DNA from 2 places in the Shewanella loihica PV-4 genome. Region 2 is predicted to be linked to the other one. Evidence: predicted binding sites of a transcription regulator. Region 2 holds the regulator's gene; the other holds the start of a gene.
What was found. The regulator MetJ, encoded in region 2, represses methionine synthesis genes. The targets are predictions, from matches to a motif close to TAGACGTCTAGACGTCTA.
Positions count from the first base shown of each region.

Region 1: the regulator MetJ is predicted to act here: its motif matches at 5,431-5,448, upstream of metH (methionine synthase).

Region 1 covers NC_009092.1:805,743-821,733, forward strand. The annotation lists gene katG (catalase/peroxidase HPI) at 1-489, shown strand, start outside; gene metH (methionine synthase) at 1,628-5,350, opposite strand; gene SHEW_RS03660 (histidine phosphatase family protein) at 5,680-6,291, shown strand; cobalamin riboswitch at 6,343-6,521, shown strand; gene SHEW_RS03665 (ABC transporter ATP-binding protein) at 6,626-7,600, shown strand; gene SHEW_RS03670 (FecCD family ABC transporter permease) at 7,587-8,630, shown strand; gene cobT (nicotinate-nucleotide--dimethylbenzimidazole phosphoribosyltransferase) at 8,753-9,781, shown strand; gene SHEW_RS03680 (adenosylcobinamide-GDP ribazoletransferase) at 9,823-10,590, shown strand; gene cobU (bifunctional adenosylcobinamide kinase/adenosylcobinamide-phosphate guanylyltransferase) at 10,587-11,135, shown strand; gene SHEW_RS03690 (cobyric acid synthase) at 11,148-12,752, shown strand; gene cobO (cob(I)yrinic acid a,c-diamide adenosyltransferase) at 12,767-13,396, shown strand; gene SHEW_RS03700 (cobalamin-binding protein) at 13,777-14,601, shown strand; gene SHEW_RS03705 (MAPEG family protein) at 14,662-15,045, shown strand; gene SHEW_RS03710 (efflux RND transporter periplasmic adaptor subunit) at 15,395-15,991, shown strand, end outside.
Region 2 covers NC_009092.1:580,532-596,522, forward strand. The annotation lists gene SHEW_RS02625 (peptidase domain-containing ABC transporter) at 1-16, opposite strand, end outside; gene SHEW_RS02630 (ABC transporter transmembrane domain-containing protein) at 16-1,674, opposite strand; gene SHEW_RS02635 (tetrathionate reductase family octaheme c-type cytochrome) at 1,957-3,363, opposite strand; gene SHEW_RS02640 (DUF3373 domain-containing protein) at 3,408-5,120, opposite strand; gene SHEW_RS02645 (c-type cytochrome) at 5,185-5,514, opposite strand; gene SHEW_RS02650 (conjugal transfer protein TraF) at 6,027-7,223, shown strand; gene SHEW_RS02655 (sulfite exporter TauE/SafE family protein) at 7,287-8,027, opposite strand; gene metJ (met regulon transcriptional regulator MetJ) at 8,106-8,420, opposite strand; gene metB (cystathionine gamma-synthase) at 8,645-9,811, shown strand; gene SHEW_RS02670 (bifunctional aspartate kinase/homoserine dehydrogenase II) at 9,831-12,224, shown strand; gene metF (methylenetetrahydrofolate reductase) at 12,488-13,378, shown strand; gene SHEW_RS02680 (c-type cytochrome) at 13,512-14,102, shown strand; gene SHEW_RS02685 (c-type cytochrome) at 14,128-15,174, shown strand; gene SHEW_RS02690 (cysteine-rich CWC family protein) at 15,257-15,472, shown strand; gene SHEW_RS02695 (hypothetical protein) at 15,504-15,875, shown strand; gene SHEW_RS02700 (tetratricopeptide repeat protein) at 15,918-15,991, opposite strand, start outside.

The DNA of each region.
Region 1 (15,991 bases), 230 kb from region 2:
CAGGCGCAGACGGACGAAAACTCCTTTAGTCTACTGGAACTGCATGCCGATGGCTTTAGAAACTACTTCGACGTAAACCACAGCTATAAGTCGCCCACCGAGATGCTGGTGGATAAGGCCGACCAGCTGGATCTGACGGTGCCCGAGATGACGGTGTTAGTCGGTGGCCTGCGTGCCCTCGATGCCAACTATCAAGGGGCGAAGCACGGGGTGTTGACCCAGCGTCCCGGCACGCTTAACAATGACTTCTTCGTCAACCTGTTAGACATGTCGACCCTGTGGCAGAAGTCAGATGTCGATGGCATCTATCAGGGACTGGATCGCAGCAGCGGCAAACCTAAATGGACCGCCACCTCGGTGGACCTCATCTTCGGCTCTAACTCTGAACTGCGCGCGGTCGCCGAGGTTTATGCCTTCGATACCTCTAAGCAGAAGTTTGTCGATGATTTTGTCGCCGCCTGGGTCAAGGTAATGAATTTAGATAGATAACAGGGACTATACGGCCTGACGGCCGAGGTAAGTCGTGGGGTTATTTCTTTCCCTTTTGGAGGTGATGCCTCACGGCTTATGTATGTATTGGTTCAAACTTTGTTTGGATATTAATTTAACATCGTGGGACTCCATCCCATTGTTATGAGGTGAGTCGGTCTAGTGACCGAAGAAAGTCGTGGGATTCCATCCCACACCCGGGCAAGGAGGACTGCTCGTCCTCGCCAAATACTTCCTTGTAAAAAAGCCAGTTCGGCATCCGTGCCTCTCGCTCAAAACGGTCATTGACATGACCTTCGCCCTTGCATCCACCCTGACGCCCCGGCGAAGTTGTACTCCTTCGTGTCTTTTTGAAAATCCCTATCGCCTCATATTCGCCATCCATGGCTCATCTGAGGCTATCTCGGCATCCATGCCTCAATCACGTGATTTTCTGCAAGCCACTCCGGCAACTTCCAACGGGGTCTTTTAAACCACAACCGGCATCTGTTATAAGTCGCCTTAGATGTGATTTAACTGTCTGTAATGTAAGGGGTTTGAAGGTTTTTGGCTGTGTGCGAATGAGGTTGGATGCTACAATAAGTCCCCATCGAAGTTGCCGAAATACGCAGATGAAAATGCCGTGTGGCCATCATGGATGATGGGCAAGGCTCGGGGGGACAGGAGTCCCATCCGAGTCGTTAGGCGATTTTCATTGGAGTATGAGGAAAAACAACTTCGTCAGGGGCGGCAGGGGAGATGCAAGAGGGGGATTGCTGTTGATCCCCTTCTTGCCCTGGTGTGGAACGGAGTTCCACGATTTACCTCGGCCGCAAGGCCGTATCCGCCAAGCGGTGTGAAATGGAATCCCACGATTTACCTCGGCCGTAAGGCCGTATCCGCTAAGCGGTGTGAAATGGAATCCCACGACTTACCTCGGCCGTAAGGCCGTATCTGCTAAGTGATGTGAAATGGAATCCCACGACTTACCTCGGCCGTAAGGCCGTATCCGCCAAGCGGTGTGAAATGGAACCTCACGACTTACCTTGGCCGTAAGGCCGTATAGGCAAATTAGGTGAAGCCTGGAAGGCTTCGAGTTCTAGCCAAGCAAAGCTTGGCTCATAAAAGCGTAAAAAGGTTTACGCAGGAACCCTCTCCGTTAAACATCATAATCGAGTACCGGTGCCAACCAGCGCTCTGTCTCCTCGACACTCATTCCTTTGCGCTTGGCGTAGTCCTCTACCTGATCCCGGCCGATATTGGTCACGCCGAAGTAGCGCGACTGCGGGTGGGCGAAGTACCAGCCGGAGACAGCGGCGGTGGGGAACATGGCGTAGCTCTCGGTGATCTTGAGATCTATGGTCTCGTCGGGCTTTAGTAGCTCCCACAGCAGGCCTTTCTCTGTGTGATCCGGGCAGGCGGGGTAACCGGGGGCCGGACGTATGCCCTTGTATTTCTCGCGGATCAGCGCCTCGTTATCCAGGTTCTCATCGGCGGCGTAGCCCCAGAACTCCTTACGCACCCGCTCGTGCATCCGTTCGGCGAAGGCCTCGACCAGACGGTCGGCTAGACACTTGAGCATGATGGCGCTGTAGTCGTCATGGTTGGCCTCGAAGCGGGCCACATGTTCGTCGATGCCGTGTCCTGCAGTGACGGCGAAGCCACCCATGTAATCGGCGACGCCAGAGTCTTTCGGCGCGACGAAGTCGGCGAGACAGAAGTTGTCGTTGCCCACACGTTCTATCTGCATCCGCAGATGGTGAGTGGTCATCTCAACCTTGCTACGGCTCTCGTCTGTGTAGATCTCGATATCATCATAATTGACCGTGTTGGCCGGGAAGAGGCCGATGACCGCCTTGGCCGTGAGCCACTTCTCATCGATTATGGTCTTGAGCATCGCCTTGGCATCTTGATAGAGCTTGCGCGCCTCTTCGCCTACCACCTCGTCATCGAGGATCTTGGGGAAGTGGCCGTGTAGCTCCCAGCTGCGGAAAAATGGCGTCCAGTCGATGCGATCGACCAGGTCTTCCAGCGGATAGTCGTCAAACACCTGTCTGCCCAGTTGATTCGGAACGAAAGGCGTATGGGCGTTCCAGTCTTGCTGGCAGCGATTTTCCCGTGCGGCCTCCAGGGAGACGATCTGCTTGCGCTTGGCCTGTGAGTTGCGTTTGTCGCGCATCACCCGATATTCCTCGTAGGCGGCATCTATGGTCGCCTGACGGGTCTCCTTGTTGATCAGCTTGGCCACCATGGGCACGGCGCGCGAGGCGTCGGCGATATAGATGGCGCCTTCGGGGGCGTGGGGTGCGATTTTCACTGCCGTGTGGATCTTGGAGCAGGTGGCGCCGCCTATGATGGAGGGAATATTCAGCCCCGCCTTGTGGAAGGCTTTGACGTTGTGCACCATTTCATCCAAGCTCGGGGTGATAAGCCCCGACATGCCTATGATATCTACCTTTTCCGCCTTGGCGACCTCTATGATCTTCTCGACCGGCACCATGACGCCGAGGTCCACCACCTCGTAGCCGTTACAGGCCAGCACCACGCCGACGATGTTCTTGCCTATGTCGTGCACGTCGCCCTTTACCGTCACCATGAGGATCTTGCCGTTGGACTCGCCCTCGACTTTTTCCGCTTCAATGTAGGGATTGAGGTAGGCTACGGCCTTCTTCATCACCCGCGCAGATTTCACCACCTGGGGCAGGAACATCTTGCCCGAACCAAACAGGTCGCCGACCACGTTCATGCCATCCATCAGCGGGCCTTCGATCACATCCAGAGGACGGCTGGCCAGCTGGCGCGCCTCTTCTGTGTCCTGGTCGATAAACTCTGTGATCCCCTTTACCAGGGCGTGCTCCAGCCGCTTGTTGACCGGCCAGCTGCGCCACTCGAGATCTTCCTTCTTGGCGCCCGCGGCACCGTCGCCACGGTACTGCTCGGCGATCTCCAGTAGCTGTTCTGTGTTGTTCGACCCTTGCACCGGGCAGGGCAGGTTCTGCACCACGGCCTCTACCCTGGCCTTAAGATCAGGATCGATATCGTCATAGATCGCCAGCTGCCCGGCGTTGACTATGCCCATGTCCATTCCCGCCTGAATGGCGTGATAGAGGAACACGGCGTGGATCGCCTCGCGCACCGGGTTGTTGCCGCGGAAGGAGAAGGAGACGTTAGACACGCCGCCGGAGATCATGGCATGGGGCAGGGTACGCTTGATCTCGCGCGTCGCCTCGATGAAGTCCACCGCATAGTTATCGTGCTCGTCGATGCCGGTGGCGATGGCGAATATGTTGGGGTCGAAGATGATATCTTCAGGCGGGAAGCCCACCTTATCCACCAATACCCGGTAGGCGCGGGTACAGATCTCTATCTTGCGCGCCATGGTATCGGCCTGGCCAACTTCGTCGAAGGCCATGATGATGGCCGCCGCGCCGTAGCGTTTCACTAGGGTGGCCTGCTCGATAAACTTGGCCTCACCCTCCTTGAGGGAGATGGAGTTGACCACGCCCTTGCCCTGAATGCACTTGAGTCCGGCCTCGATCACCTCCCACTTGGAGGAGTCGATCATGATGGGTACCCGGCTGATGTCGGGCTCGGAGGCGATAAGGTTGAGGAACTTCTGCATCACCTCGACACCGTCCAGCATCCCCTCGTCCATGTTGATGTCGATGATCTGGGCGCCGTTTTCCACCTGATCCCTGGCGACCGACAGGGCCTCTTCATATTCGCCTGTCTTGATCAGGCGCAGAAACTTGGCCGAGCCAGTCACATTGGTGCGCTCGCCCACGTTCACAAACAGGGAATCGGCATCTATGGTCAGCGGCTCCAGGCCTGAGAGGCGACAGGCCACGGGCAGATCCGGCAGCTCGCGGGCGCCGTGCTTGATGACGGCGGCGCGGATTGCCTTGATATGGTCTGGGGTGGTGCCGCAGCAGCCGCCTATGATGTTGAGCAGGCCTTCCTCGGCCCAGGGGCCGATCACCTCGGCCATCTGCTCCGGGGTCTCGTCATAGCCGCCAAATTCGTTGGGCAGGCCGGCGTTGGGGTGCGCCGACACATAACACTCGGCGATTTTCGACAGCTCCTCGACATAGGGGCGTAGCTCCTGTGGCCCAAGGGCGCAATTGAGGCCGATGGAGAGCGGCTTCACGTGGCGCAGCGAATTATAGAAGGCTTCTGTAGTTTGGCCCGTCAGGGTGCGGCCCGAGGCATCGGTAATGGTGCCCGAGATCATCACCGGCAGACGCTGGCCCAGCTGGTCGAACAGGGTTTCGATGGCAAACAGCGCCGCCTTGGCGTTGAGGGTATCGAAAATGGTCTCGACCATGATGATGTCGGCGCCGCCCTCGATAAGGGCCTGGGTCGACTCGATATAGGCCTCTACCAGATCGTCGAAATGGATATTACGATAGCCAGGGTCGTTCACATCCGGGCTGATGGAGCAGGTGCGGTTGGTGGGTCCGAGAACCCCGGCCACATAGCATTGACGACCGCTTTCGGCGGCAACCTCATCACAGGCGGTGCGGGCGAGTCGGGCGCCTTCAAGGTTGATCTCCCGTGACAGCTCCTGCATCTCATAGTCGGCCATGGCCACCTGGGTGGCGTTGAAGGTGTTGGTCTCTATGATGTCGGCGCCCGCCAGCAGGTAATCTCTGTGGATCTGCTTGATAAGCTCGGGTTGGGTCAGCACCAACAGGTCGTTGTTACCCTTGAGATCGCAGGGCCACTGCTTGAAGCGCTCGCCGCGAAAGTCGGCCTCCTCCAGCTTGTGGTTCTGAATCATGGTGCCCATGGCGCCGTCGAGGATCAAAATTTCCTTATTGAGCCGCGCGCGGATCGCGTCGTTAATCTGCCTTACGTTTCGAACAGGGGATTGGGTCGCCATAACTTTCACCTACTTCAACTGACCTATTGCCTAAACTGCCGCGTCTATCGATTTGACGTGCTATTTTTATTTTGGATGTATAAACGTATAGACGTCTATACTAATCGACTTATAATACCCAGGGCAAGTCAAATGAGTATAAGCTTAAATCTGGTTTGGCTTCGAGGAAGAATGCTGGTTTAGCCGCGTTCCCATGGCAAAAGGCTCTCCCCTTGATAGTGGGTGAATCTGAAAGTTTTTCAAGGTCTTATTTATCTTTCATTGCCACGGGATACTTCCAGAGAGTATCCTGCTAACCATCTAGATTTTAAAGGTTTAATGCTGCAGTTATGACGCAAACGACACTCTATTTGATGCGGCACGGCGAATGTGAAGGCGGCAACTTGCTGCGCGGACATAGCGATCAACCTCTCACCGAGATAGGCTTCGCCCAGATGCAGCTGGCCTATGCCAAGCTGCCCCAGGCGGTGGACAGGGTGATCAGCTCGCCGCTCAAGCGTTGCCGTGTATTTGCCGAGCACCTCACCGCTAAGAATCAGGTGAAGGTGGCCCTGGATGCCGGGCTCAAGGAGATCTACTTCGGCCGTTGGGATGGCCAGCCTATCCCTGAGCTGCATGCCGATCACGGTGAGGAGCTGAGTGCCTATTGGCGGGACCCTTGGGCCAATTCGCTGCCCGAGGGGGAGCCCATGGCTGAGTTCGAGCAACGTGTCGACGAGGTGGTCGAGCAGTTGGTGCATCAGCATTGCGGCGAGGCCTTGTTACTGCTCACTCACGGCGGCGTGATACGTCACCTGATGGCCAAGGCCCTGGGGGTAGAGCGCGCCGTAGGCTTCTATACCCGGCTGAGCCTGGACTACGGCAGCGTGGTCAAGATAAGCCATTACCGCGACAAGGCGGGAGAGGGCTACTGGCGTCTGCATTGGCACGACGCCGAGTGAGTCTGGCCTTGTGTCGGCGGCAAAATTTAGCATAATAACCGGGCGCAGGGACCGCCTGCGCCGGGAGTATGGTGTCGAGATCGCCAAGGCGATAACTCGGACTTAATAGGGAATTGGGGAAGGCCTCGCGCCGCTAGCCCAAACTGTGCCCGCAACTGTGAGTGTGTTGCCTAGTCGAACCCGACCTGGTCGCCACGAGTCAGGATACCTGCCTACTCTCCAACTACTATCTCAAGCGGGTGACTTGAGGGAGCCAATAGATGAAGAATACCTCGGGGCCGAGTCTGGCCCAAGGGCGAGGGCGCCTCGGCGCTGCTTCCCGGAGGGCGCGACCTTGAGCGCCCCCAATCAGCCATCACAAACAGAATCACTCCTGTCTCTCGGCGCCAGTGAAGGATCGAACCTAAGTGCAGGCGATGGCGCCTGCGCGCGCCCGGCGCTGTCGGTGCGGGATCTCAGCTGGCGCTGCGGTGAGCGCGCCATCCTCTCTGGGGTCAAGCTGGATCTGCCAGAGGGTAAGATGCTGGGGATCATAGGCCCCAACGGCGCCGGCAAGTCCAGCCTGCTGCGCTGCCTCTATCGTTTCCTCACCCCTAGCAGCGGCGAGATCCAACTGTTTGGTCAGCCAATCGCCAGCCTGAGCGCCAGGGCCTTTGCCCGCGAGGTGGCCGTGGTGCTGCAAGACACGCCTCAGCATTTCGACATGACCACGGCCCAGCTGGTGGCATTGGGGCTCACGCCACACAAGGCCGCCTTCTCCATGACCACTAAGGCTGACCGCCTGGCGGTGAGTCAGGCCCTGGAAACCGTGGGGCTCAAGGAGCGCGCCGGACAGACCTACGCCTCCCTGTCCGGGGGCGAGAAGCAGCGGGCGCTGATTGCCCGCGCCATAGCGCAGCAGCCTAAGCTATTGATCCTCGATGAACCCACTAATCACCTGGATATCCGCTATCAGATCCAGATCCTTGAGCTGCTCAAGGCCCTGGGGGTGACCGTGGTGATCTCGATTCATGACCTGAATCTGGCCAGCGCCCTGTGCGATCAGCTTTTGCTGCTGGATCAGGGCAAGGCGGTGGCTCAAGGCTCGCCCAAACAGGTGCTGAGTGAGGCGCAGATCGCCAGGGTATTCTGCGTCTGCTGTCAGGTATCGCCCCATCCACAGCACGGTAATCCGCAGATTAACTATTTCTATGGCTATCACCTTCACAATGCTGACCAGAGTGCCCAGCATGGCAGTAGCAGTGGCAGTGCCAATGGCCTGGCTGACCAGCCATTTGAGGCGAAGGAGGCTAACCATGACGAGCGCTAGCCTGAGTCTGGGAAGAGGCTATAGTTCGCTGCAACACCTGGCCTTCGTCTGCCTGGGACTGCTAACCCTGGCGACTCCTGTGCTGGCGGTGAGCTTCGGCGCGGCGCAGATAGGCGTCGCCGAGGTGCTTGAGGTGCTGCTGGCCAAGCTGAGCGGCGCCGATCCCGGCGGCGTGACCGCAAGAATATTGATTGAGCTGCGCCTGCCGCGCATCCTGCTGGCCTTCATCGCCGGATTCGGCCTGGCTCTGGCGGGCGCCGTGTTACAGACGGTGACTCGCAATCCCCTGGCCGACCCTTATCTGTTTGGCATCTCCTCGGGTGCCAGTCTGGGGGCGGTTGTGGTGATCACCCTGCTGGGCGGTGTCGGCGGCGCTTTGGCCAGTGTCGGCCTGCCGCTCGGTGCCTTTATCGGCGCCAGCCTGGCGGTGCTCATGGTGCTGGCCCTGTGCGGACGGGATCTCAACACTCAGATAGAGCGCATGTTGCTCTCCGGGGTGGCGATCTCCTTCCTGTTTGGCGCGCTGGCCAGCTTGATGCTCTATTTCTCCGGGCCGCAATCGGCCGCCTCTGTGCTGTTCTGGAGCCTGGGCAGCTTTGCCAAGGCGAGCTGGCAGATGCTCTGGCTGCCCTGGCTGCTGGTGTTGGCGGCGAGCGCCATCTTGCTGCTGCTTAAGCGGCAGATCCTCGCCATTCAGGCGGGGGATGAGACCGCCCACACCCTGGGCATTCGGGTGCAGCGCCTGCGTCTCGTCAGCCTGCTGCTCTGCTCGCTGATCACCGCCGTCCTGGTGGCCAACTGTGGCGGCATCGGCTTCGTCGGCCTGATGGTGCCCCACATGGTGCGGCTATTGCTGCCGGGGCGTTTCGCCCTGTTGCTGACGGCCCTGGTGGGCGGCCTGTTTATGATCTGGGTGGATGTGCTGGCGCGCTGCCTGCTCAGCTATCAGGAGCTGCCGGTGGGGATCATCACGGCTGTGATAGGCAGCCTCTTCTTCCTGTTTATCCTGGGCGGCAAGCGTAGCAACTAGCCCAAGTCCCCTATGTATTGAAGGAAAGGTGTATGGAAGGAAAAGCGTATTGAACTATGCCAGCAAAGAAGGTGTGGATTGCAATGAATCGAGAACGAGGGCGAGCGATATGAGGTTCCAGTATGTTTGAAGTCACTGTGGTAAGTAGCGAGTTCGATGCCAAGATCCAGCAGAAGATAGACACTAAGACCAAGCCACTGGGCGCCCTCGGCGCGCTCGAGACCCTGGCGATGACTATCGCCAGGGTGCTGGGTCCAGACAAGCCGCAGATAACCAAACCAACCCTCTTGGTGTTTGCCGGCGATCACGGCATCGCCGCCTCCGGCGTCTCCATCGCGCCCAGCGAGGTGACTACCCAGATGGTGATGAATTTCCTCAAGGGCGGCGCGGCCATCAATCTGTTCTGTGCCCAGGGGGGGATCACCATGGAGGTGATCGACTGCGGCATCGCCCAGGAGATCCATGATCAGCCTAAGCTTATCAATCACAGGCTGGGGGCCGGCACAGGTGCGATTCATCGCGAGCCCGCCATGACCCTGGGGGCGGTCAAGCAGGGCTTCGCCATGGCCAGGGAGCGGGTCGCGCTGCATCACGGCCGCGGTTGTAACCTAATAGCCTTCGGTGAGATGGGCATAGGTAACACCAGCTCGGCGGCGGCCATCATGGCGGCGCTGATGGGGCGCGAGGCGGCCGAGTGTGTCGGTCGAGGAACTGGCATAGATGCCGCCACCCTGGCACGCAAACAGCTGCTGGTGGAGCAGGCGCTGTTTTTGCACCGTGAGCAACTGGGAGATCCATATGGCGTATTGGCCTGCCTGGGTGGCTTCGAGATAGTGCAGATGACCGGCGCCATATTGGCGGCGGCCGAGCTGAAGATGCTGGTGCTGATCGACGGCTTCATCGCCACGGCGGCGGCCCTGGCAGCGGTGACTATCGCGCCTCACGCCCGGGACTATATGATCTTCGCCCACGAGTCCGGCGAGCGCGGCCACAAGCTGATGCTGGAGCATCTCAATGCCCAGCCGCTCTTGTCCCTCGGACTACGTCTCGGTGAGGGAACCGGGGCGGCGCTGGCTGTGCCCCTGGTGCAGGCGGCGGCCACGTTTTACAACGAGATGGCCTCCCTCGAAGAGATGGGCATTTCGATTTAGCGGCATTAACAATCTAAGGAACCAAAAGGGAAAGCGCGAAGATGTTTGCCAGAGAGTTAAACCTGTTTTTTATCGCCATGGGCTTCTTTACCCGGATCCCCATGCCGACCTGGGTGAAGGTCGACAATGAGCGGCTCAATCAGGCCAGCCGTTACTTCGCCCTGGTCGGCGTGCTTGTCGGTGGCCTCTGCGCCCTGGTCTATAGCCTGGCGACTCAGGTATTGCCTATCAGCGTCGCCATCTTACTCGCCATGGTGGCCGGGCTGCTGCTCACCGGCGGCTTCCACGAGGATGGCCTGGCGGATACCGCCGACGGATTCGGTGGCGGCTGGCAGGTGCAGGATAAGCTCACCATAATGAAAGACTCGCGTGTCGGCACCTACGGCGTGCTGGCCCTGGTGATGAGCCTGCTGTTTAAGTTTGTGCTGCTCAGTGAAATTGCCCTGTTCGATGGCGATCTTGTGATGGCAGCCTTGGTGGTGGGCCACTGCCTGAGCCGTATGGTGGCGGCCTCCTTAATCTTCACCGAGACCTATGTACGCGATGACGACAGCAGCAAGAGCAAGCCCCTGGCCCAGTCGCAGACCACAAATGAGCTGGGCATTTTGCTGCTGACGGGCATCCTCACCCTCTGGCTCAGCGGTATCGCCTCGGCGCTCTCCCTCTGTCTGGTGTTGCTGGCGGCGCGCCAACTGCTGGTACGCAGTTATCGCCGTCAGATTGGCGGCTATACAGGCGATGTGTTGGGGGCCACCCAGCAAGTGATCGAGCTGCTCTGTTACCTGTTTATCCTGGTGATCAGCCTATGATGCACCTGGTTCTAGGCGGCGCTCGCAGTGGCAAGTCTCGCCATGGCCTTTCCCTGGTGGCCGATTATGTGGCAAGGGGTTATGAGTGCCTGTTTGTGGCCACCGCCCAGGGGCTGGATGAGGAGATGCGCGCGCGCATCGCCCGCCACCAGGATGAGCGCCGTGAGGATGGTTTGTCCTGGCAGACCCTGGAGTGTCCGCTACACTTGAGTGCTTGTATCGAAACTCACGCCAGGGAGAAACGGGTGATCTTAGTCGATTGCCTCACCCTCTGGCTCACCAATCAGTTACTCGAGGGCGATGACTGGCCGCTCGCCAGGGCGGCGCTGCTGCGCGCCCTGGAAACTGCGCCCGGGGCTGTCGTGCTGATCAGCAATGAGGTGGGCTGCGGCGTGGTACCGGCCGACCCCTTGAGTCGCCGCTTCGTCGACGAGGCGGGTTGGCTGCATCAGGCGATAGCTCAGCGAGCCCAGCAGGTGGTCTTGGTCACCGCCGGTCTGCCGCTGATCCTCAAGGATGAGACGAGCCAGGGCGCCAAGGAATAGGAAGAGAAGTCAATGACACCAGATAACTTAAGTAATCAGTGCAATCCGAGCAAACAGGGCGAGCAGGGCAATAGCAATCAAGAGGCGAGTGGCAATATCTTGATGGTGCAGGGCACCACTTCGGATGCGGGTAAGAGCACCCTGGTGGCGGGCCTGTGCCGCTACTTCGCCCGTGAGGGGCGCAGGGTGGCGCCCTTCAAGCCGCAAAACATGGCACTCAATAGCGCGGTGACCCTTGACGGCGGTGAGATAGGCCGCGCCCAGGCGCTGCAGGCCGAGGCCTGTTACCTTGCGCCCCACACAGACTTCAACCCCATACTGCTTAAACCCAACTCGGACACCAGCTCCCAGGTGATAGTCCAGGGCAAGGCCCTGTCCCACATGGAGGCCCAGACCTATTTTGGCAAAGACAGCCAGGGGTATCGCACCAAGGCGATGGCGGCGGTGCTGGACTCGCTGTCACGCCTGGAGCAGCAGTATGAGCTGATCTTGGTGGAAGGGGCGGGCAGCCCGGCGGAGATCAACCTGCGCGAGGGGGATATCGCCAACATGGGCTTCGCCGAGGCGGTGGACTGCCCGGTGATCCTGATCGCCGACATCGACAAGGGCGGGGTGTTCGCCCATATCGTCGGCACCCTGGCGCTGCTGTCTGCATCCGAGCAGGCCAGAGTCAAGGGCGTGGTGATCAATCGTTTTCGCGGTGACATCTCCCTGCTTAAGCCTGGCCTGGATTGGCTCGAGGCCAGTATAGACAAGCCAGTGCTGGGCGTCTTGCCCTATCTTAACGATCTGCATCTGGAGGCCGAGGACGCCCTGGATGCCCGCCAGGTGAGCAGTGGCAACACCCGCTTTCGGGTCTTGGTGCTGGTCTTTCCCCGCATCAGCAATCACACAGATTTCGACCCCCTCAGGCTGCATCCGGATATCGACTTTCGCTATCAGCAGGTAAACGAGGCCTACGACGGTCAGGCAATTGATGCCGATCTCATCATACTGCCCGGCAGCAAGAGTGTGCGGCAGGACCTGGCCACCATGGTCGAACAGGGCTGGGATCGCGCCCTTAAGCGCCACCTGAGATATGGCGGCAAGGTGATCGGCATCTGTGGTGGTTATCAGATGTTGGGGCTGGCCATCGAAGATCCCCAAGGGGTCGAGGGCGAGGCCGGCGACAGCGATGGCCTGGGGCTACTGCCCATAGTCACAGAGCTGACCCCTAACAAGCGTCTGGCTCAGGTTAAAGGCACGATAAAACTGGTGGGTGAGAGCGCCAGCATCGCAGGTTATGAGATCCACTGTGGTCGCTCCACGCTGTTATCTAAGGCGACCAAGCCCCTCACCCTGACGAGTGACGAGGGTAATCAGTTTAACGAGGGCTGCCTGTCTCATGATGGTCAGATCCTGGGCAGCTATCTGCATGGTCTGTTCGACAGCCCTGAGGCCTGTGCGCTGCTCCTTGGCTGGGCCGGGCTCAGCAGCGCGGCCGCCGTCGATCCCGATGCGATCAAACAGGCACAGTTAGACCGCCTGGCCGATACCCTGGCCGAGCATCTGGACATGGCGAGGCTGAGCGCCATCCTCGTCGAGACGCCACTAAGGCGACCAAACAAGAATAATTAGCTAAAGGAGAAAAGATGAGCGCGGATAAGCAGGCGGAAAATCAGGCGGAAAATCATAAGGCCGAGCGTCATAAGGCGCGTCAGCAGAAGGTGAAGGAGGCGGTGGACGCCAAGATCGCCAAGGCTCAGACCGAGAAGGGCGTGCTGCTGGTGATGACGGGTAACGGCAAGGGCAAGACCACGGCGGGTTTCGGTAACATCACCCGCGCCGTCGGTCATGGCAAGAAGGCCGCCGTGGTGCAATTTATCAAGGGCAACTGGCCCTGCGGCGAGCGCGCCGTGCTGGAGAAGGTCGGAGTCGAGTTTCATGTGATGGCCACCGGCTTTACCTGGGAGACCCAGGACAGAGAGAAGGATACCCTGGCGGCGCTGAGTGCCTGGGAGGCGGCCGAGACCCTGCTGAGCGACGACACCATAGACATAGTGCTGCTGGACGAACTCACCTACATGGTGAGCTATCACTATCTTGATCTGGACAGGGTGCTGACGGCGATCAAGAACCGTCCGCCCATGCAGCATGTGATTGTCACGGGGCGTGCCTGTCATAGGGCGATTTTGGAGCTGGCGGATACCGTGAGTGAGGTGCAGCCCATAAAGCATGCATTTGAGAGTGGCGTTAAAGCCCAGCTCGGCTTCGACTACTGAAAATTGCTATTGCAGTGCTCAATTGCGGCGTTGCGTCCTCATTCACGGCTCGCCTACCGGTAGGTATGTCTTCGCCGTTCATTGCGGGGCGCCTTGCACTAGAGCACTTCATGACGCAATTTAGATTTCTTCCTGTTTGCTCCTGTGGCGGTATTGTCTGCGCTGACTCACCCAATCACATACTCATGTATGCTCATGGGCTGAGCCAGCTGGACGGCTTAGCCACAGAAGCAAACAGATTGAAATGAGCGAGTGGATTTTCTTCGAGCTCACCACGGTGGCGATCTCTGTGAAAAATTGATTGGGATGGCGGGTTGAAATGTTTGATTGCGAACAAGTTATTGTTCTGTCAGCTTAATATGGAAAGGGAAAAGGAATAGATGAAGATGAGGGTTAAGCTGTGGCTGTTGTTGGCCTTGCTGCTGTGTGTGCCTGGGCTTAAGGCGGCGCCTGCAAAACGGATCATCGCCCTGTCGCCCCATGGGGTGGAGATGCTGTTTAGTATAGGGGCGGGGGACAGTGTAGTCGCGACCACAGATCATGCCGATTTTCCCGATGCGGCCAAGGCGATCCCGCGGATCGGCGGCTACTACGGCATACAGATAGAGAAAGTTATCGAGCTCGACCCGGATCTGATTGTCATCTGGGGCGGCGGCAACAAGCGCGAGGATATCGAGCGCCTGACCCAGCTGGGTTATCCCATCTATAACAGCGACCCTAAGACGTTGGAGGCGGTGGCTGACGATCTGCTGGCGCTGGGCAAGCTGACCGGCAAGGAGCGCGAAGCGGAGCGGGTGGCCGAGCAGTACCTTATCGGCCTCAAGGCGCTCAGTAAGGAAAATCGGGCCAAGGCGGCGGTGCGGGTCTTCTATCAGCTCTGGTCAGTGCCTCTGATGACGGTGGCCGAGGGCAGCTGGATAGAGCAGATTATCCAGGTCTGCCACGGCGAGAATGTGTTTAGCGACGCGGGGAACGAGTATCCCCAGGTGAGCCTGGAGGCCGTGCTGCTCAAGCAACCTCAGGTGATATTGCAGAGTCAGGATGAGGGCAATGTGCGCGGCATTGACTGGTCTGCCTGGCAGGAGATCCCGGCGGTGAAGCAGCGCCACATCTATCAACTGGATGCCGACCTATTGCATCGAGCGACACCAAGGGCCATCTTAGGGATTGAATCTTTGTGCAAGGCCCTGGACAAGGCGAGATAAACACAAATTAAAATTAAAACTAAAGCTAAAACAATGCGCTAAACAATAAGGAGATAAATGATGACTATGCTACTGGCCTGCCTACTCTTTGCCATGTTGCTTCCCTACCTGGCCAAGGTGCCCGTGGCCATGGCGATGGCCAAGCAGGGGGGCTATGACAACGCCTATCCCAGAAGCCAGCAGGCTCAGCTGACCGGCTTCGGCGCCCGCGCCTTGGCAGCACATCAGAACGCCTTCGAGTCCCTGCTGATCTTCGCCGTGGCGGCGCTGACCGTGATCGCACGGGACAAGGTCGACGACACAGTTGGTCTGTTAGCCCTTGTGCATGTGCTGGCAAGATGTGCCTATCATCTCCTCTACCTGCTGGATAAGAGCACCCTGCGTTCGCTTTCCTGGTTCGTGGCCATTATCGCCGCCTTCGCCATCTTCGCCCGGGCGTTTTAACTCCTTCCTTAATGCCCACTCAGTGGGTTCGCCATGAGCGCAGCCCTGTACTTTTAGAGAGAGGGGCTGCCGCTTACTAGCTCGCTAATCTTCCAAGTGTTTTAACGCTCTACCCGGCTTTCTCCTATGTCCGTACTTTCTCATCTGTCCGGCTTTCCTCATATGCGGACACTCGGGGAAAATGACCGGACACTTTTGCGGGTGTCCGCGGACACTTTCATGAAATACTTAGCGGACATCTTCATCTAAATTATTGAAAATTAGTGAATATAAAAGTTGGCACGGCAATTGTAATCCTAATGGGCAGAAATCGACTCGGTCGAGTAACGGACACTGTTAGGGATAAACAATGATTAAAGATACCAGCGCACAAGATAAGCAAGTTGCCCCCAGCCTCGGACGCCGCATCAAATGGCCTGTCACTATCGGCGCAGGCGTTCTCCTGGTTTCTGGTCTGGTGTGGGCCAGCGTCAGTGGCAGCAGCGTGAGCGAGTCTATCGACCGTAGCGAGCTGCGTTTTGCCACTCTGGAACGCGGCACCTTAGTGCGTGATATCGCCTCTACCGGCAAGATAGTCGCCGCCAACGCCCCTATCCTCTACGCCCCAGAGAAGGGCACGGTAACCTTAATCGCCAACCCGGGTGACAAGGTGGAGCAGGGCCAGGTGGTTGCCACCATAGAGAGCCACAGCCTGACCAACAACCTCAAGCAGCAGCAGGCGCTGCTGGAAGGGATGCAGAGCAGCCTTGAGCGTGCCCGTCTCGATGCCCGTCGTGATCAGCTTAAGGCGATACAGACCCTGGATATGGCCAAGGTGGATCTCGAGGCGGCGGATCGCGAGAGTCGCCGTGGCGACCAGCTGATCGAGTCCAGCCTGATCTCTAAGATAGATTATGAGAAGAGCAAGGATGAGCTGCACAAGGCCAAGCTGCTCTACGCTCACGCC
Region 2 (15,991 bases):
CTAGGTGCTGATTCATTAGCGTACTCCTCCTTGGCCTTGAGCTTGACCAGCCAGCTCGCCGTGCTCGCCGAGTGCGATCTGCATGTCGCTCAGCGCCGCGACCTCATCGAAATAGGAGGCGATGACAACCGTCATCTGCCCGCGCCGCTCCATTAACACCTGTAGCAGGCGGGCCTGGGAGTCGGCATCCAGTGAAACCATAGGCTCATCCAGCAGCAGGATGGAGGGGGACTGCGCCAGGGCTCGTACCAGGGCGATCAACTTGATTGCCCCCTTGTTGAGCACCTGATTCTCATTGCTGCCCACCTGGGTCTGATAACCCGCCGGCAGCTGCGCCAGGGTGGCCGATAGGCCGAGTTGGTCGGCGATCAGCATGGCGCTCGCCTCACGCTCGCGGCGAAACAGCGTCATGTTCTCCAAGATGGAGCCGCTGAAGAGGCTGGCCCAGGGGGGAACATAGCAGATGGATTGACGGTACTCGAAGCCGTCGTGATCCTGCTGCGGCACACCCGCGATGGCGATCTGCCCACTATCTAGCTGGTGATAGGCGCCTATGGTGCTCAGTAGCAGGCTGGCATGGGTCATGGGGTTGGAGGTAACGGTAACTATGCAGCCCGCAGGTATGGTGAGGCTGATGTTGTCGAGCCGGGCACTGGTCTTCTCGGCGCTGACGCTCTCGAAGCTAATGGGGCCGAGGGGCAGTTTCTGTTGATAGCGGGTCTGGCCGTTAAAGGTCTCCTGGGGCGTCGCGATCAAAGCATTGACCTGATCCATCGCCTCCTTGGCACTGACGTATTTGGCCCTAAGGCTGCCGATGGCGCTTAAGGGGGCGACGGCGCGCCCGGCCAGGATGGAGCAGGCCGCCAAGCCACCCGTGGTCAGGTTACCGTTGAGCACCTCGAAGCAGCCTATCATCACCAGGCACAGGGTGGTGGCCTGGGCGGTGCCCTGGATCAGCTCCTGTAGTTTCGCCGACAACCAGTCGACCTCCTCCTGCTGGGCGAGGCGCTGATGATTGATCTTCTTATAGGCGTAGGTCATGCGGGACTCGAGGGCCATCGCCTTGGTGGTAGTGAGGCCTGAGAGCACCAGCATCAAGAGGCGGGTGCGCTCATCCTGGCTCAGGCTTAGCTCCTTAGTGGCGAGAGAGAGTTTCTGCCCCAGCTGCCATACTCTCACGCCGGCGATCAGCCAGACGATCAGTGGGATAAACACCAGCGGCCCGCCTATGTAGGCCACTAGGGCGAGGAAGATTAGAACGAAGGGGAAATCCATCAGCGCCACGGCCGCCTGGCCGGAATAGATGTCGCGCATGGCCGCTATGCTGTGGATGCCGTGGGAGATCTTGCCCGCGCCGAGATTCTCTATGTGGTGGTAATCGGCATTGAGCAGACGCTTCACCACCCGGGTGATGGTGTGCAGCTCATAGTTGGCCGCCGAAGCGCCCAGCAGCCAGCTACGGGCGTACCTGAGTATTAGCTCCAACAGGATGGCGATAGCGACTCCAATCACTAGAACTGTTGCCGTCCCGTGTGCCTCGTTGGGCAAGATACGATCGTAGATCTGTAACATGGTGAAAGGCAGGGCGAGTGAAAGCAGATTGATAAACACAGAGGTGAGGAGCAGTTCGTTGAACGACTGATTCTGTGCGAGCAAACGAAAGGTTTTAACCATCTATGCCGTCCCTTGGAATAATTGGTGATTAAACAAGAGTGTAGTTCAATGTTGCTAGGACTAAAGCTAGCAGCTAAGACAAGGGTTAGATATAAGACAAATTTCTATACTTTTGATTTAGCTGCAAAGCTTGCCTCGTCATTATTTTGAGCGGATTGGCAGCCTGGTGGATTGGCTGCCTGGCGGATTGGTAGCCTGATGGGTGAGTGCGATGGGCAAAAAAAAGAGGCCTGGTGGACCAGACCTCTTTGCTGCAGGGAGATGACGAAAGGGGATTACAAATTACTTGGCGTGTTTAGCGCCTTTCTTGTTCTTCATTGGGTCGCCTTCGTAACCTAAGGCTTGCCAATCTAAACGTGTGCCCTTGTTGTGGCAGTCGTTACACTTGAGCGCCTGATCTTTTGGCGAAACCATGTGGTTAATACGCCACCACATCTCGGTTTCGGCAAAGCCATGCTCACCACTGTACTTGATGCCTTGCTGGGCCAGTGCCTGGTTAGCCTCCATGCCGAGCTTGGCGGCCTTATCCCAGTCGAACTCTTTCCAGTAACCGCCCTTGCCATAGACTTTGGCGGTAACGAAAATGTTCTGCTTCTTGTCGTAGATCTGCTTGCCGCGATGCACCTTGAATGGGTAGATCTTGGCGGTCTTGTCTGTGATATCACCCAGTGGTGCAGTCAACTTAGTGACCTTGGATGGATCCATCTTGTCACCCACCATGTAGGCATCGGCTTTGCCGTTGTACCAGGCGTATTCAGGCTTGACCATCTTGCCCCAGACGAAGCTGCCTTTCTTCTTCATGAAGGTGTGCTTGCCATACTCGTCCACGGTTTCCTCTTGATCGCTACCCGCGGTCGACCAGTCCCAGCTCATCTTGGTCGGCTCATTGCGGGCGAAGAATGGAATGTGACAGGTCTGACAGGCGACGCTGGCCGTATGGGTGTTGAGGCGCTTGTTGGCGTGTGGCGCGCTATCGTGGCAGTTTTCACAGCCGATATCGTTCTCACCGCCTGGCGATACGCCCATGGCATTGCCGGTGATCTGGTGCTGCTGGGTGGTGTGACAGGTCTGGCACTGGAAGTCATTGCCATCGCTGTCCATGTGCACGTCGGTGGCCTTGTCGGGATAGGCCATGGAGGAGTCGAGATCCCCATGCTTCACCGCGTCGCCGCCGCCACCGTAGAAGTGGCAGGAGCCACAGTTGTCACGTACCGGCATGCCGACATTTTGTGCCACACGTTCCAGGTTGACCTTAGCCAGGGCCTCGCCGGCACCGGCAGGGTCTTTGACATAGGTACCTGTGGTGTCGTGACACACCAGGCAGTCGACCTTGGTCATGTCGCTAAAGTCGAAGTTGTTGTCTTTCCAGCCATAGCCTGCGTGACAGCTGGTACATCTAGGCTCGTTACCGGCGATAGAAGTACAGAAGTTGTTGATGGCGTTCTTCTTCCCCCGTTTTACCGTGCGTCCGGGCAGCTTCTGTTCTAGCTCCCAGGTCCAGTGAGAAGACTTCATAAAGTCTTTGGCGTGATCTTCATGGCATTCGATACACTGCTCGGTCACCTGAGAGCCCTGGGTAAAGGGCCCCTGAATGGCTTCCTTATGCGGGTTTTCGGCGATGGCATTGAGGCTGGCCAAGCCGAATACCCCTGCAGCAAACATCGCCGTAAGAGAAAGTGTGTGTTTCATTGTCTGTTCCCTACCCCCGGCCTAGGCCGGGGGAGATAGCTTAGTTAGAAGTTGACGACGAGTGAGGCGTTGATGTCATAGGCGGTATCGACTACTGGCAACATAGAGAAGGCAGAGCCAGCGATCACATCATCCACCTTCTGCGGTGCGCCCACAGGGGTGCCGCTGCCGGTGTATTCGTAGTCGTAGTAGAGACCAGCGAGTTTGATGAACATTCTTGGGTTGATATCAAACATATAGTAGGCCTCGGCCACATGACCGCGTGTAGCCAGCTTGCTGCCGATAGGATCGTCCTGGGCCTGGGTGAACGGTGTCCAGTACTTGGAACCATAGTTATACTCGAGGCCGAACTTGCCGTATGGCGCCGGGATCTGAATACCCACATAGATACCGTAACCATCTTTGGTGTCGTTCTCGTCGGCAGCGCTTGGCATCATGATGATCTCGCTACCGTCGGCATTGAGCTGGGCTTCAAATACCGCATCGCTGAGCATGCCACCAAACATACCGGCATTACCGTTGCCTTCGGCGCGGGTCCAACCGAAAGAGGCGAAGGCCTTGAAGTCTTCATCGCTCTCGTAGGCGTAACCTATGCCGCCCAGGTACATGTCGCCGATCACGCCGCTAGGCTGTACTCGGGTCTGGAAGTTGAAGTTGCTGAACTTCTGCATGTCCTGGTACATGGTCGGGGCAAAGATTCCCGCTAGCTGAGTGGGGAAGGCCATGGTGCCCTTGAAGCCATCGTTGATATCTTTGGCGCCAAACAGGGTGAATTGCAGGAAGTGATTACCGTCGTTGATGGCATCTATGTTAAAGCCGCCCAGGTGGGTGTCTTTGGTGACGATATCGCCAAACATCTCACCATTGCCCCACTGTGACTCGAAGCCCTGGCCATAACAGAAACGAACTACCTGACCTTCGATGCCGGTGAGCTCACCCAGCTTGTAACCCAGAGTTAGACCATCGAAGTTGAAGTTAACCAGGTGACCAGATGGCGTACCGCCGCGTTTCTCGTTTTCACGATATTGGGTTGGTGGGCCATAGGTAGATGGACGACGACCGATAGAGAGGTAGGTGTTGCTGCCCCCTATGTTTTTCCAGTCGAAGTAGGCGCGTTCGACCCTGAGCCAGTCGCCGCTGGTGTTACCACTGTTGGTGCCATCCATAGTGAATGAACGCCATGAGTCGAAGACTTGAACACCTGTGGAGTCACCCCAGTTTTTGTACATGCTGAGACGGCCGGCGAAGCTGACGTTATCCCATACCTTGGCCTTGAGGTTGAGTCGCAGACGTGTGGTGTAGAAGATGTCGTTATTGATATCTTGGGTGGTCTTGGGGGCCAGCACGTAAGGCATCACGCCTTGTAGCATGCCGCTCTGAAAGGCGGCGGCAAGCTCCGGGTTGGCAGCCATCATCTGTCCCAGGGGGGAGTTAGGATCGTTAGGCATACCAAAGGCACCAGACATGGCTTTAGCACCAAAATCGTTGAAGTCCACCTTGATTGCAGGGTTCCAGGTGACATTTTGGTAATGCAATGAATGGGCCTTGGTACGGAAATCGCCGGTGATCTCTAATCGGTCGAGAGCGGTGTGGCGCTCGTTCTTATCGACGCGGCTGTTGATCTGATCGATCTCTTCGGTGAGATCGGCAAGTTGTTGTTTAAGTTCGGCTATTTTTTGCGCATCGCTATCGGCGGCATAGACTGAGCCTGACATAGCCAGGGCGTTAGCGATCAATATAGACAGTAGAGTACGCATGTGAATCTCTCCTTAGGCGCTCATCGGGAGCGGTGAATGAGCGCTTCGATTACAAAAGCTGTGGTTAACCGCAAGTCTGTGGCTGATCTGAGTCGGCCGCGTGGTCGTATAAGAATTGCTGGATATCCAGGCGTTCTTTGTCGGAGAGCTTTTTAAATACGTCTGGTTGGGCGCCGTGCATGTCGCGCTTGAAGAAGCGATCCCACTGGCTCATGGTCTTGCTCATGGGGGTGAGTTCACCGGCGGCATCGCCCTTGCTGTGGCAGGCCTTGCACTCTTTTTTATAAAGGTGTTTCCCTTTCTTAGGGTTACCACCGTCGACGGCGTAGACTTGTCCGCCTACGGTGAAGGCGAGGATTAAGCATGTAGCTATTTTGGCAACGTTTTTCATCATCATTTTCCTTAATCGCTACTCTGAGCGATTTATTAACCTGAAACAAAATGCTTGTTTCTTGTTGGAAAATTTACCAAAAGGGGGTAGTTGTAAATTTGATGTTGATCACCTTCATGAAAAAAATCTAATTGATAAAAATATCATGGATAAAAATCTAATGAATAAGGTGTAATGCAATGAAATTTAATGATTTTTGTTTTTAAGGCTTTGCTATCTTGTGATCTTGCTCTCGGGGATAAACCACCTAGTTAGATCACACTTTATTATTTCAGCTCTCTCTAAATAGGTATTTTTGCTTGTTTTTGTATTGCAAATGGTCCTGTTTTAACGGGTAGGGTGGCGAACTGAATCGGCAGGTTTCTCTGGCAATGGGAAGGGGCGGCAAAATGATTTAAAAAAAAGTGTCTGATCGAGCTGTTTTGAGAGCACTTTTTAGCCGTCTTAGTCTATCTTTAAAGACGACTCGGGTAGATTCCTGAGCGAGAACAAAAATAATGAACGGGGTGAATGAGATGAAATACCTTAGCTTGGTCATCGCAGTGTTATTGTCTGGTAGTGCCTCACTGGCATCTGCCGCCTCCCTCTACAACGAAGCCCGTAGTGATGCCATGGGCGGAACCGGGGTCGCGGCCTCTAACCGCGAAGGTGCCGCCTTTATCAACCCCGCCCTGTTAGCCATTCATGCCCCCAAGTATTCCGGCGGCGCCGTGATGTTGCCCGTGCTGGGCGCCGAGGCTGCGAATATCGATAATCTGACCGACAAATTCGACGCCCTGCAGGCCTCCTATGACGGTTTGGAGGCGGCCATCAATGCCAGCGACGTCACTGGGATCACCAATTACCGCGACATGCTGGTCGCCGATCTTAAGTCCCTCGATGGTGAAAATGCCTATGGCAGTGTGGGGCTAGGTTTTTCCGTGGTCCTGCCCACCAAGCGCATGCCCATGTCGATCTTTTACAAGACCTATATCGATGCGGTGAGCGTGGCGGTGATCGAGGACAGCGACATAGACGCCCTGACCAATCTCGACCCTAACAATCCGCCTGCGGTCACTGATCTGGATTCGCAGGGGGCCGTGGTCGCCGGTGCCATCTCAGATCTTGGTGTGGCCCTCAGCTTCCCGCTGTCGATCGTCAACATGCCGGTCGCTGTCGGTATCTCGCCCAAGCTGCAGCGCATAGACACCTATAACTATGTGGTCAGTGCCAACAACTTCGATGCCGATGATTTCGACGACAACAAATACCGCAACGACGATACCGTGGCAAACCTGGATATCGGCGTGGCCATTCAGCCACTCGAACGCATGACCATAGGCCTGTCGGGACGTAACCTGGTGAGCCAGAAGCTGGACACAGTCGAGGCGATGGGGCGCAAGTTTACCTATCGTGTCGAGGCTCTCTATACCTTAGGTGTGGCTTATGATTGGGATAACTTCAGCCTGACGACAGATGTGGATCTTAATGGTCATAAGCGATTCGATGAGATAGGCGAGACCCAGTATTGGCGCCTGGGCGGTGAGATGAGGGCGACTGATTGGCTGGCCCTGCGTGTCGGCTATCGCCACGACATGAAAGATACCAGCAGTAATCTCTATACCCTGGGCACAGGCTTTACCATAGGTCGCTCCTTCAATCTGGACCTGACCGGCCTGGTGGGCACAGATGACGCCGTGGGTGGGGTGATTCAGACTTCCTATCATTTCTAGGAGTATGTTTCTCTAAGAATGAAAAGGCCGGCTGTGATGCCGGCCTTCTCTTGAGCCTAGGTGTTAGAGCAGGGCACTTAAGGACTTGGCGGCCAGCAAGATGGCGCTCAGGCTACAGAGCACCAGCGTCATGATGCGGGTCTTATTCTTGTCTATGCGTCCCACCAGGCGATTGGCCATCAGGTAACCCAGCAGCACAGAGGGGAGCAGCAGCGCCGAGCAGTAGAAGTGATGTAGGGTCAGCAGACCCGTAAGCCCCAGGATCACTATGGCGATAGTGGAGCTGAAGATGAAGAAGGCCGACAGGGCCGCGCGAAACTGCTTGGCATCTTTACCCGAGAGCAGTATGGCCAGCGGCGGTCCGCCGATGGCGGCGATGTTGCCGAAGATCCCCGAGATCACCCCGGCGATAAACAGGCTGCGGCGGTTGACCACTAAGTTGAGCCGCATCAGGCTCAGCAGTACGGCGATGGCCACGATGATGGCGATAGTCATGCCGAGCACGTCCTGGGGGGCGACCATGAGCAGGCCGGCGCCGATCAGTCCGCCGGGGATGCGTCCCAGCAAGGCATATTGCAGGCCGTTGAATTCCAGGGCGCCACGCTCGCGGATCAGGGTCAGCAGGGCGATAGAGAAGCCCATCAGGATCACGGGCGCAGGCACAAGTGACGGTTCGATAAGGTAGAGCAGAGGCGCGGCGACGACTGCCATGCCGAAACCGATCAGGCTCTGGGTGAGGGCGCCGACGAAGACGATAAGCGAGGCTAGCGCCAGAATATGGGGATCGAGCGGAAGTGCAGGCACTGCAATGTTCCAGGCTAAGGTTGAAAACTAAAAGAGGGACCGCCTAGCGATCCCTCTATCGATTCGTGTGTGAGTGGATCACTCCATCTCTTCCCACTCTATGCCCATCTCGGTCATCAGACGTTTGACTTCGGCTGGGATGCTATCTGGCTTGTCTTTAGACAGGTCATCGTCTTGGGGGAGTGGTTGACCGGTGTAGGCGTGCAGGAAGGCCTCGCACAGCAGCTCGCTGTTAGTGGCGTGACGCAAGTTGTTGACCTGGCGCCGGGTGCGTTCGTCGGTTAACACCTTAAGCACCTTAAGAGGAATAGAGACAGTGATCTTCTTTACCTGCTCATTCTTCTTACCATGTTCAGCATAGGGGCTGATATAATCGCCATTCCACTCAGTCATTGACTCACCTGTAAATTCTAAAATTCGGTGCAGATTTTAAACCCTTACAAATTACAGTCAAATTATTGCCTCGAATTTTTGGCAAATGCAAATAGATTTCTAAATGTTTGGACGTCTAAACGTCCAAAAGTTGTTGACGCTCACTACCGGCTTAGGTACATTTAGACGTCCAGACATCTCTTTTGTCCGAGGTGCCTGCCCAGATCCATATTGAGGAGTTGAAGATGACAGCGCGTAAACTAGCCACCGCCGCCGTACGACGAGGCATAGAGTCAGACACTCAGCACGGTGCCGTGGTGCCGCCTATCTATCTGTCGACAAACTACTCGTTTGAAGGGCATCAACAGCCGCGGGCGTTCGATTACAGCCGTTCCGGTAATCCGACCCGCTCCATTCTCGGCGATGCGATTGCTGAACTGGAACAAGGGGCGACCGGCGTGGTGACCTGTACCGGCATGGCCGCCATCACCCTGGTGACCAGCCTGTTAGGACCAGAGGATCTGCTGGTGGTGCCTCACGATTGCTATGGCGGCAGCTATCGCCTCTTCACCAACCTGGCCAAGAAGGGCGCCTTCAAGCTATTGGTGGTGGATCAAACCGACGAGCGAGCGCTTGAGCAGGCGCTGACCCAGTCACCCAAGATGGTGTGGCTGGAGACTCCTTCTAATCCGCTGTTGCGTGTGGTCGATATTGAGGCCATCGCCCAGGCAAGCCACAAGGTGGGCGCTCAGGTGGTGGTGGACAACACCTTCCTCTCTCCTGTGTTACAACAGCCACTGCAGCTGGGGGCCGATATCGTGGTGCACTCCACCACCAAATATATCAATGGTCACAGCGATGTAGTGGGAGGCGCCGTGGTGGCCAAAGACCCTGAGGTGGGCGAGCTGCTGCACTGGTGGTCAAACACTCTAGGTCTGACCGGGTCAGCCTTCGACAGCTACCTGACCCTGAGGGGGCTGAGAACCCTGGCGGTGCGCATTCGTGAACACCAAGCCAACGCTCAGAAGGTATTGGCACTGCTTTGTGACCACAAGGCGGTGGAAAAAGTGTATTATCCGGGGCTTGCCGAGCATCCTGGCCATGAAATTGCGGCCAGACAGCAGAAGGGCTTCGGCGCTATGCTGAGTTTTGAATTAAAAGGTGGCGAATCGGCACTCGTTGCCTTTTTAGATGCGTTACAATACTTCTCGGTAGCCGAGAGTCTGGGAGGCGTAGAGAGTCTGGTGGCGGTCCCCGCGACCATGACCCACAGAGCCATGGACCCAGATGCACGCCGTGAGGCGGGCGTGAAAGATACCCTGATCCGTTTGTCAGTGGGCATAGAAGATGGCGAGGATCTGGTGGCAGATATTCTTGCGGGTTTAGAAGCGGCTATCGCGGTAAGTAGTTAAAGGGTTTGAGGAGCAGATAATGACACGATGTCATTTGCATAAGTTTGGTGGTTCTAGTTTAGCGGATGCAGATTGTTACCGCCGCGTCGCCCACATTTTACTGACCCATGGCCACAGCGATGATCTTATCGTGGTGTCGGCTGCGGGTAAGAGTACCAATTTCCTATATCGCCTGCTGGAGCTGTGCGACACAGATCAGCTGTGGCAGGAAGAGTTACAGGTGCTGGTGAGTTACCAGCAGAACCTGATCGAGCAGCTGCTCTCCAACGAGCAGGCCCGCAGCCTGAGAGAACGACTGGCCACCGACAAGTCGCAGCTGACCAGCCTGCTGTCGCTGGATGAACTGAACGACTATCAACGCAACCAGGTGGTGAGTTTCGGCGAGCGCTGGTCTTCCTGTCTGCTGGCGGCGCTGCTGCGCGAGTCTGGCGTGGCGGCGACCGATGTCGATGCCCGCACCCTACTGGTCGCCGATGAAGGCGCCGTGCCGCAGATCCGCCTTGGCGAGTCACGCCAGAAGGTGCAGGCACTGCTCGAGGCTCATCCCCAGGAGCGTCTGGTGATCACCGGCTTTATCTGCGCCAACGAGCAGGGCGATACCCTGCTGCTGGGCCGTAACGGCTCAGATTTTAGCGCCACCTTACTGGCTAGCCTGGCGGATATCGAACGTGTCACCATCTGGACAGATGTGGAAGGGGTGTTCAACGCCGACCCTAACCGAATTAACGATGCCAAGTTGCTTAAGAGTATGTCGCTCACCGAGGCCAACCGCCTGGCGCACCTTGGCTCTCCGGTGCTGCATAACCGCACTCTGCAGCCATTGTTCGACACCGAAGTCAGCCTGGCGGTGCGTTCAAGCTACGCACCCCATACAGATTTTACCCTGATCGCCCCTAAGAGCTCCTCGGCCAGTGCCCCTGTGGTGACCAGCCTCTCCAGCGTCAGTCTGTTTAGCTTGACCATATCGGTCGAACTGCCTCAGCTGCTGGCCTGTTTTGCCCAGGCAGGTTTGACGCCACTGGCCTATTGGTCGTTGGCCCACGGTCGCGCCGAACTGGCCTTTACCCATGAGAATCAGAAGCAGGCCCAGGCGATCTTCGAGGCCAAGCGCAGCGAACTTGGAATCGATGAGTTACAGCTGCGTGACGATCTCGGCCTGGTGGCCCTGGTAAGCGCCGATGCCAGCCTCTATCGCCGCGGCTTCTCGCGTCTGTTGAGCCGTGAGGCCCATCCTCTGTGTAATGATGGCCTTAGCCTGGTGACTCTGGTGCCTAAGGCGCAGGTGAACCTGTTGACCCAGAAGGTGCACAGACGCTGCGCCGGTCCGCGCAAGCGTATCGGTGTCCTGCTGCTGGGCATAGGCAACATAGGCGAAGCCTGGATCGATCTCTTCAAGCGGGCTCGCCCAGTGCTCAATAAGGAGCTTGAGGTCAGCGTCGAGCTGGTGGGACTCTTGAGTTCCAAGAAGGCGCTGCTGAGCGAGACAGATATTGATTTAAGCAGCTGGCAGCAGGCCTTCGAGGAGCGCGGTACCGGTTGGCAGTACACCCATCTGTTTGAGCAGTTGCAGGCACTAAATTGCGATGAGTTGATCGCCCTGGACATCAGCGCCAGCGCCGATCTCACCCTGCAATATCCCGAGTTTTTTGCCCGCGGCATTCATATCGTCAGTGCCAACAAGCTGGCGGGTTCTGGGCCGCTGGCCTTCTATCAGGAGCTGAAACAGCAACTGGGTAATCGCCGTCTGTTCTGGCGTTATAACGCCAGCTGTGGTGCGGGCCTGCCGGTGCAACATGCGCTAAATGATCTGCATAACAGCGGTGACAGCATAGAGGCGGTCGGCGGCATCTTCTCCGGTACCCTGTGCTGGCTGTTCGAGCACTATGACGCCAAGAAACCCTTCTCCGAGCTGGTGCTGGAGGCCAAGGGGCTGGGTATTACCGAGCCGGATCCCCGCGACGACCTCTCCGGCCGGGACATGCAGCGCAAGTTGCTGATCTTGGCCCGTGAGATAGGTTACGACATTGAGCTGGACGATATCGAGCTGGAGTCTCTGGTGCCGACTAAGCTGGCCGAGATCCCGCTGGATGATTTCATCAAGCGTATGGCGGAGCTCGATGGCGAGATGTTGCAGCAGTATCAGGCGGCTGCCGAGCAGAACAAGGTGCTCAGGTATGTGGCGTCATTGGATTCAGAACAGGGCCAGCTCAAGGCCAAGGTGGGGATCCAGTGGGTCGATAGGAGCCACCCGTATGCCAATTTGACGCCGGGCGATAATGTCTTCGTGATCCGCAGCGATTTCTATCAGGACAATCCGCTGATCATACGTGGCCCGGGCGCCGGGCGTGAGGTGACGGCTGCCGCGGTGCAGTCGGATCTGGCGCAGATCTGCCGGGATCTCCTGCAAGAATAATCTAATGGGTCGATGCGTGCATCGGCCTTTTTTTACCCTTTATCTCTTCATTCTTACTCGCTTTTTCAGCCTGTTTCGCCGGGGTCACCCGGCGGGATCTGCTCGCCTGTGCCTGCCGTTTCACTTTCGGACTATCTTATAAACAGATTGTTTTTTATTGAGTCAATTTTTGGGCTTGACATCACTCTGAGTTTCTCTAGTATATGGACATATAGACGTCCAAACGTCTAAAAATTTTTTGCTCTAGGTCTGAGGGAATTAAGATGGCTTTTCATCACGCACAACACGCCAATTCATTGAATCAAAGCTTGTCTGAGCTTAATGGTGATATCAATGTGTCATTCGAGTTTTTCCCACCGGCCACCCCCGAGATGGAAACCATTCTGTGGAACTCCATCAGACGCCTGGAGCCGCTCAAGCCTAAGTTTGTCTCGGTAACCTATGGTGCCAACTCTGGTGTTCGCGATCGTACCCACGGGGTGATCGAGCGTATTCAGAAGGAGACAGATCTGGTGGCGGCGCCCCATCTGACCCTGGTCGATGCCAGCGATGAAGAGCTGGTCGAGCTGGCGAAGCACTACTGGAACTCGGGTATACGCGACATAGTTGCGCTACGTGGCGATCTACCCGCGGGCAGTCCTAAGCCGACCCGTTTTGCCAACGACCTGGTGCGCCTGCTTAAGTCTGTGGCCGACTTCGATATCTCGGTGGCGGCCTATCCTGAAGTGCACCCGGATGCGCCCAATGCCCAGGCGGATCTGATTAATCTTAAGAAGAAGATAGACGCGGGGGCCAACCGCGCCATCACCCAGTTCTTCTTCGATGTGGAGTCTTACCTGAGATTCAGAGACCGCTGCGTGGCCGCCGGTATCGACGTGGAGATAGTGCCGGGCATACTGCCAGTGACCAACTTTACTCAGCTGAAACGTTTCGCCGGCATGACCAATGTGTCTATCCCAAGCTGGCTGCATAAGCAGTTTGAAGGGCTCGACGATGACCCGTCGACCCGCCAGATGGTAGGGGCCAACGTGGCCATCGACATGGTCAAGGTGTTGTCTCGTGAAGGGGTGAAAGACTTCCACTTCTATACCCTGAACCGCGCCGAATTAACCTATGCCATCTGCCATACCCTTGGCGTAAGACCCGGTAAATAGCGCGTCGTTAGCCAGAATAGACTTCTAGCCCCGCCTCAATAGGTGGGGCTTTTTTATACCTATTATCAATAGTCCTAGTGTGGTTTTTCTTCTATGATTGACCACAGCCAATAAGGAGGTTGATATGTATAGAATGCTTATCGGAGTAACAGCGCTTTTCCTGAGTAGTCAGGTGATGGCCGCCAACGAGATGCCACCGGCCGCCGCCCTGTGTGGCAGTTGCCATGGCCCGACCGGGATGGGCATAGAGCCTATCGCGCCGCGTATCGCCGGACTCTCTTCCGAATATATTGTCAAGCAGATCCACCTGTTTCAGCAAGGCGACAGACAAAACCCCAGCATGACACCCATGGCGATGACGGTGCAGGGAGAGGCCATCAATCAGGTGGCAGATTACTTTGCCGCTCAGCCTTTGCCAGCCTTTACCCCAGTGGTGCGAGGTAGCCAGACTAGCTACCAGAGCGCGGCGGAAACCTTGGTCTATCAAGGGGACTGGCAGCGCACCCTGCCGGCCTGTGTCTCTTGCCATGGCCCCTCGGGGATAGGCGGAGGCCAGTTCCCGCGTCTGGCGGGGCAGCAGGCCAGCTATCTCAAGACACAGCTGATGGCCTGGCAGTCGGGCACGCGGAAGGGCGATATCGATAACATGATGGGCAATATCGCCAGCAAGTTGAGCCAAGATGAGATAGCGGCCCTGGCCGACTATTTTGCCACGTTGAAGTAGGGAGGCGGATATGAACAGGAATCTAATGACACTCAGCGGCCTACTCTTTTTTGCCCTTGGCAATAACGTACAGGCGGGTGACTTACCCGATAAGCAGGCTGAGCTGAAACTGGCGGCGCCAGCGCAGGATGCGGATTATCTTAAGATGCGCTCCCTTGCCACCATCCCCGAAGGTGTCTTCGGCGACAAGGTACGCCTGGGCTATCAGCTATTCGTTAATACCCAACAGCTTAGGGGCCAATATGTGGGCAACGAGCTGAACTGCGTCAACTGCCACATGGATGCAGGGCGCAGGGCCAATGCCTCTCCCTTGTGGGCCGCCTATCTGGCCTATCCTGCCTATCGCAAGAAGAACGATAAAGTTAATAGCTATCAGGAGCGGATTCAGGGCTGTTTCACCTATTCGATGAATGGCAAGGCGCCCGAGTCGGGCAGCGAACCCCTGGTGGCGCTGTCGGCCTACTCTTACTGGTTAGCCATGGGGGGCCTGATGGATAAGTATGGCGTGACAGGCGCCGTGCCCGAGCTGAGCGATGCCGAGCTGCTCAAAGGCGGCAAGCGGGAGGATTTTGTCTTGCCCGAGGCGATCGCCAAGGCCACGACACTCGATGAGCGTGCCAAGTTGCCGGGCAGAGGCTTCCCCGCCATCCCTAAGCCCGAACAGGCTTATTCACCTGCGCGCGGCGAGCAGGTCTATCGGGCTCATTGCCAGTCCTGCCACGGTGAAAACGGTGAAGGGTTAGCCATGGGCGGTGTCTATAGCCTGCCGCCGTTGTGGGGGCCGAACAGCTTTAACTGGGGAGCTGGCATGCACAGGGTCAACACGGCGGCCAATTTCATCTATGAGAATATGCCTCTGGGTAAGAGTGTACAGCTTTCTCATCAGGAGGCCTGGGACGTGGCGGCCTTTGTGGTCTCCCATGAGCGACCACAGGACCCGCGACTGGAAGGCGATAAGGTGATGGAGCTGAGCAAGCGCTATCACCAGCATCAAGGCTATTACGGCAAGAGTGTGGGTGAGGGGGCCGTGCTCGGCACTCAATCCTATCCTATCAATCCGGTTAAGCAGTAAGCCTAAGCAATAAGCCTTAAGCTTGTTCCGCCAGAGACTGAGTGTTAACGTTAACGGCTAACACTCAGTCTCTATGGATTCTATGCGCACCAATGCCAGTCAGTGCCCCCTGTGTCACCAGCCCAATCAATGCGCCGTAGTGGCGGGGCGTGAGAGTGATACCTGTTGGTGTCATCATCAGACGTTTGCGCCCAAGGCGCAGTTGCCTCAAGCCATAGCCCCAGATGTTTGTATCTGCCAGGCCTGCGCCGAGGCGCTTAGGCTGGAGGCTGAGTTGGGGGTTAAGCGAGTCGATTAATGGTCAATCAATTATTTAAGGATGAATATTTATGAAAAATAGCGCCATCATGCTCTTAGGCCTGCTTGTTCTCGCGGGATGTAGCAATTTAACGCTGACGACCAATATCTCACCTGAAGAAGCGTTAAAGACCTCTAAGGTGGAGGAGTATAGTATGGCCGAAATTGGCCGTTATAAGGCGGATTATCTGGGGAAAGTGTCAACCTCTATGTGCCGTACCCGCTCTACTCAGCCGAAACCGACCGAGTCATTATTGGTTGGCAATCTCAAATATAAGGCGCAGAAGTTGGGAGCTAACGGCATAGTCGTCATGGAGTGTGTCGATCATAAAATCAATAACGATTGTCCTGAGTTCTTGCGCTGTGATGCGCTGGCTTATCGCGTCGACTTCGACGCCCTGTAAAATAAAAAAGAGGCGAATTCGCCTCTTTTTTCATCTTATGAGCTAACGGGAGCTTGGGTAGTAGTTAGGGCCTTCGATTCTAAATGGAATGGTCTCTCTTCCCCAGTCAGACAGCA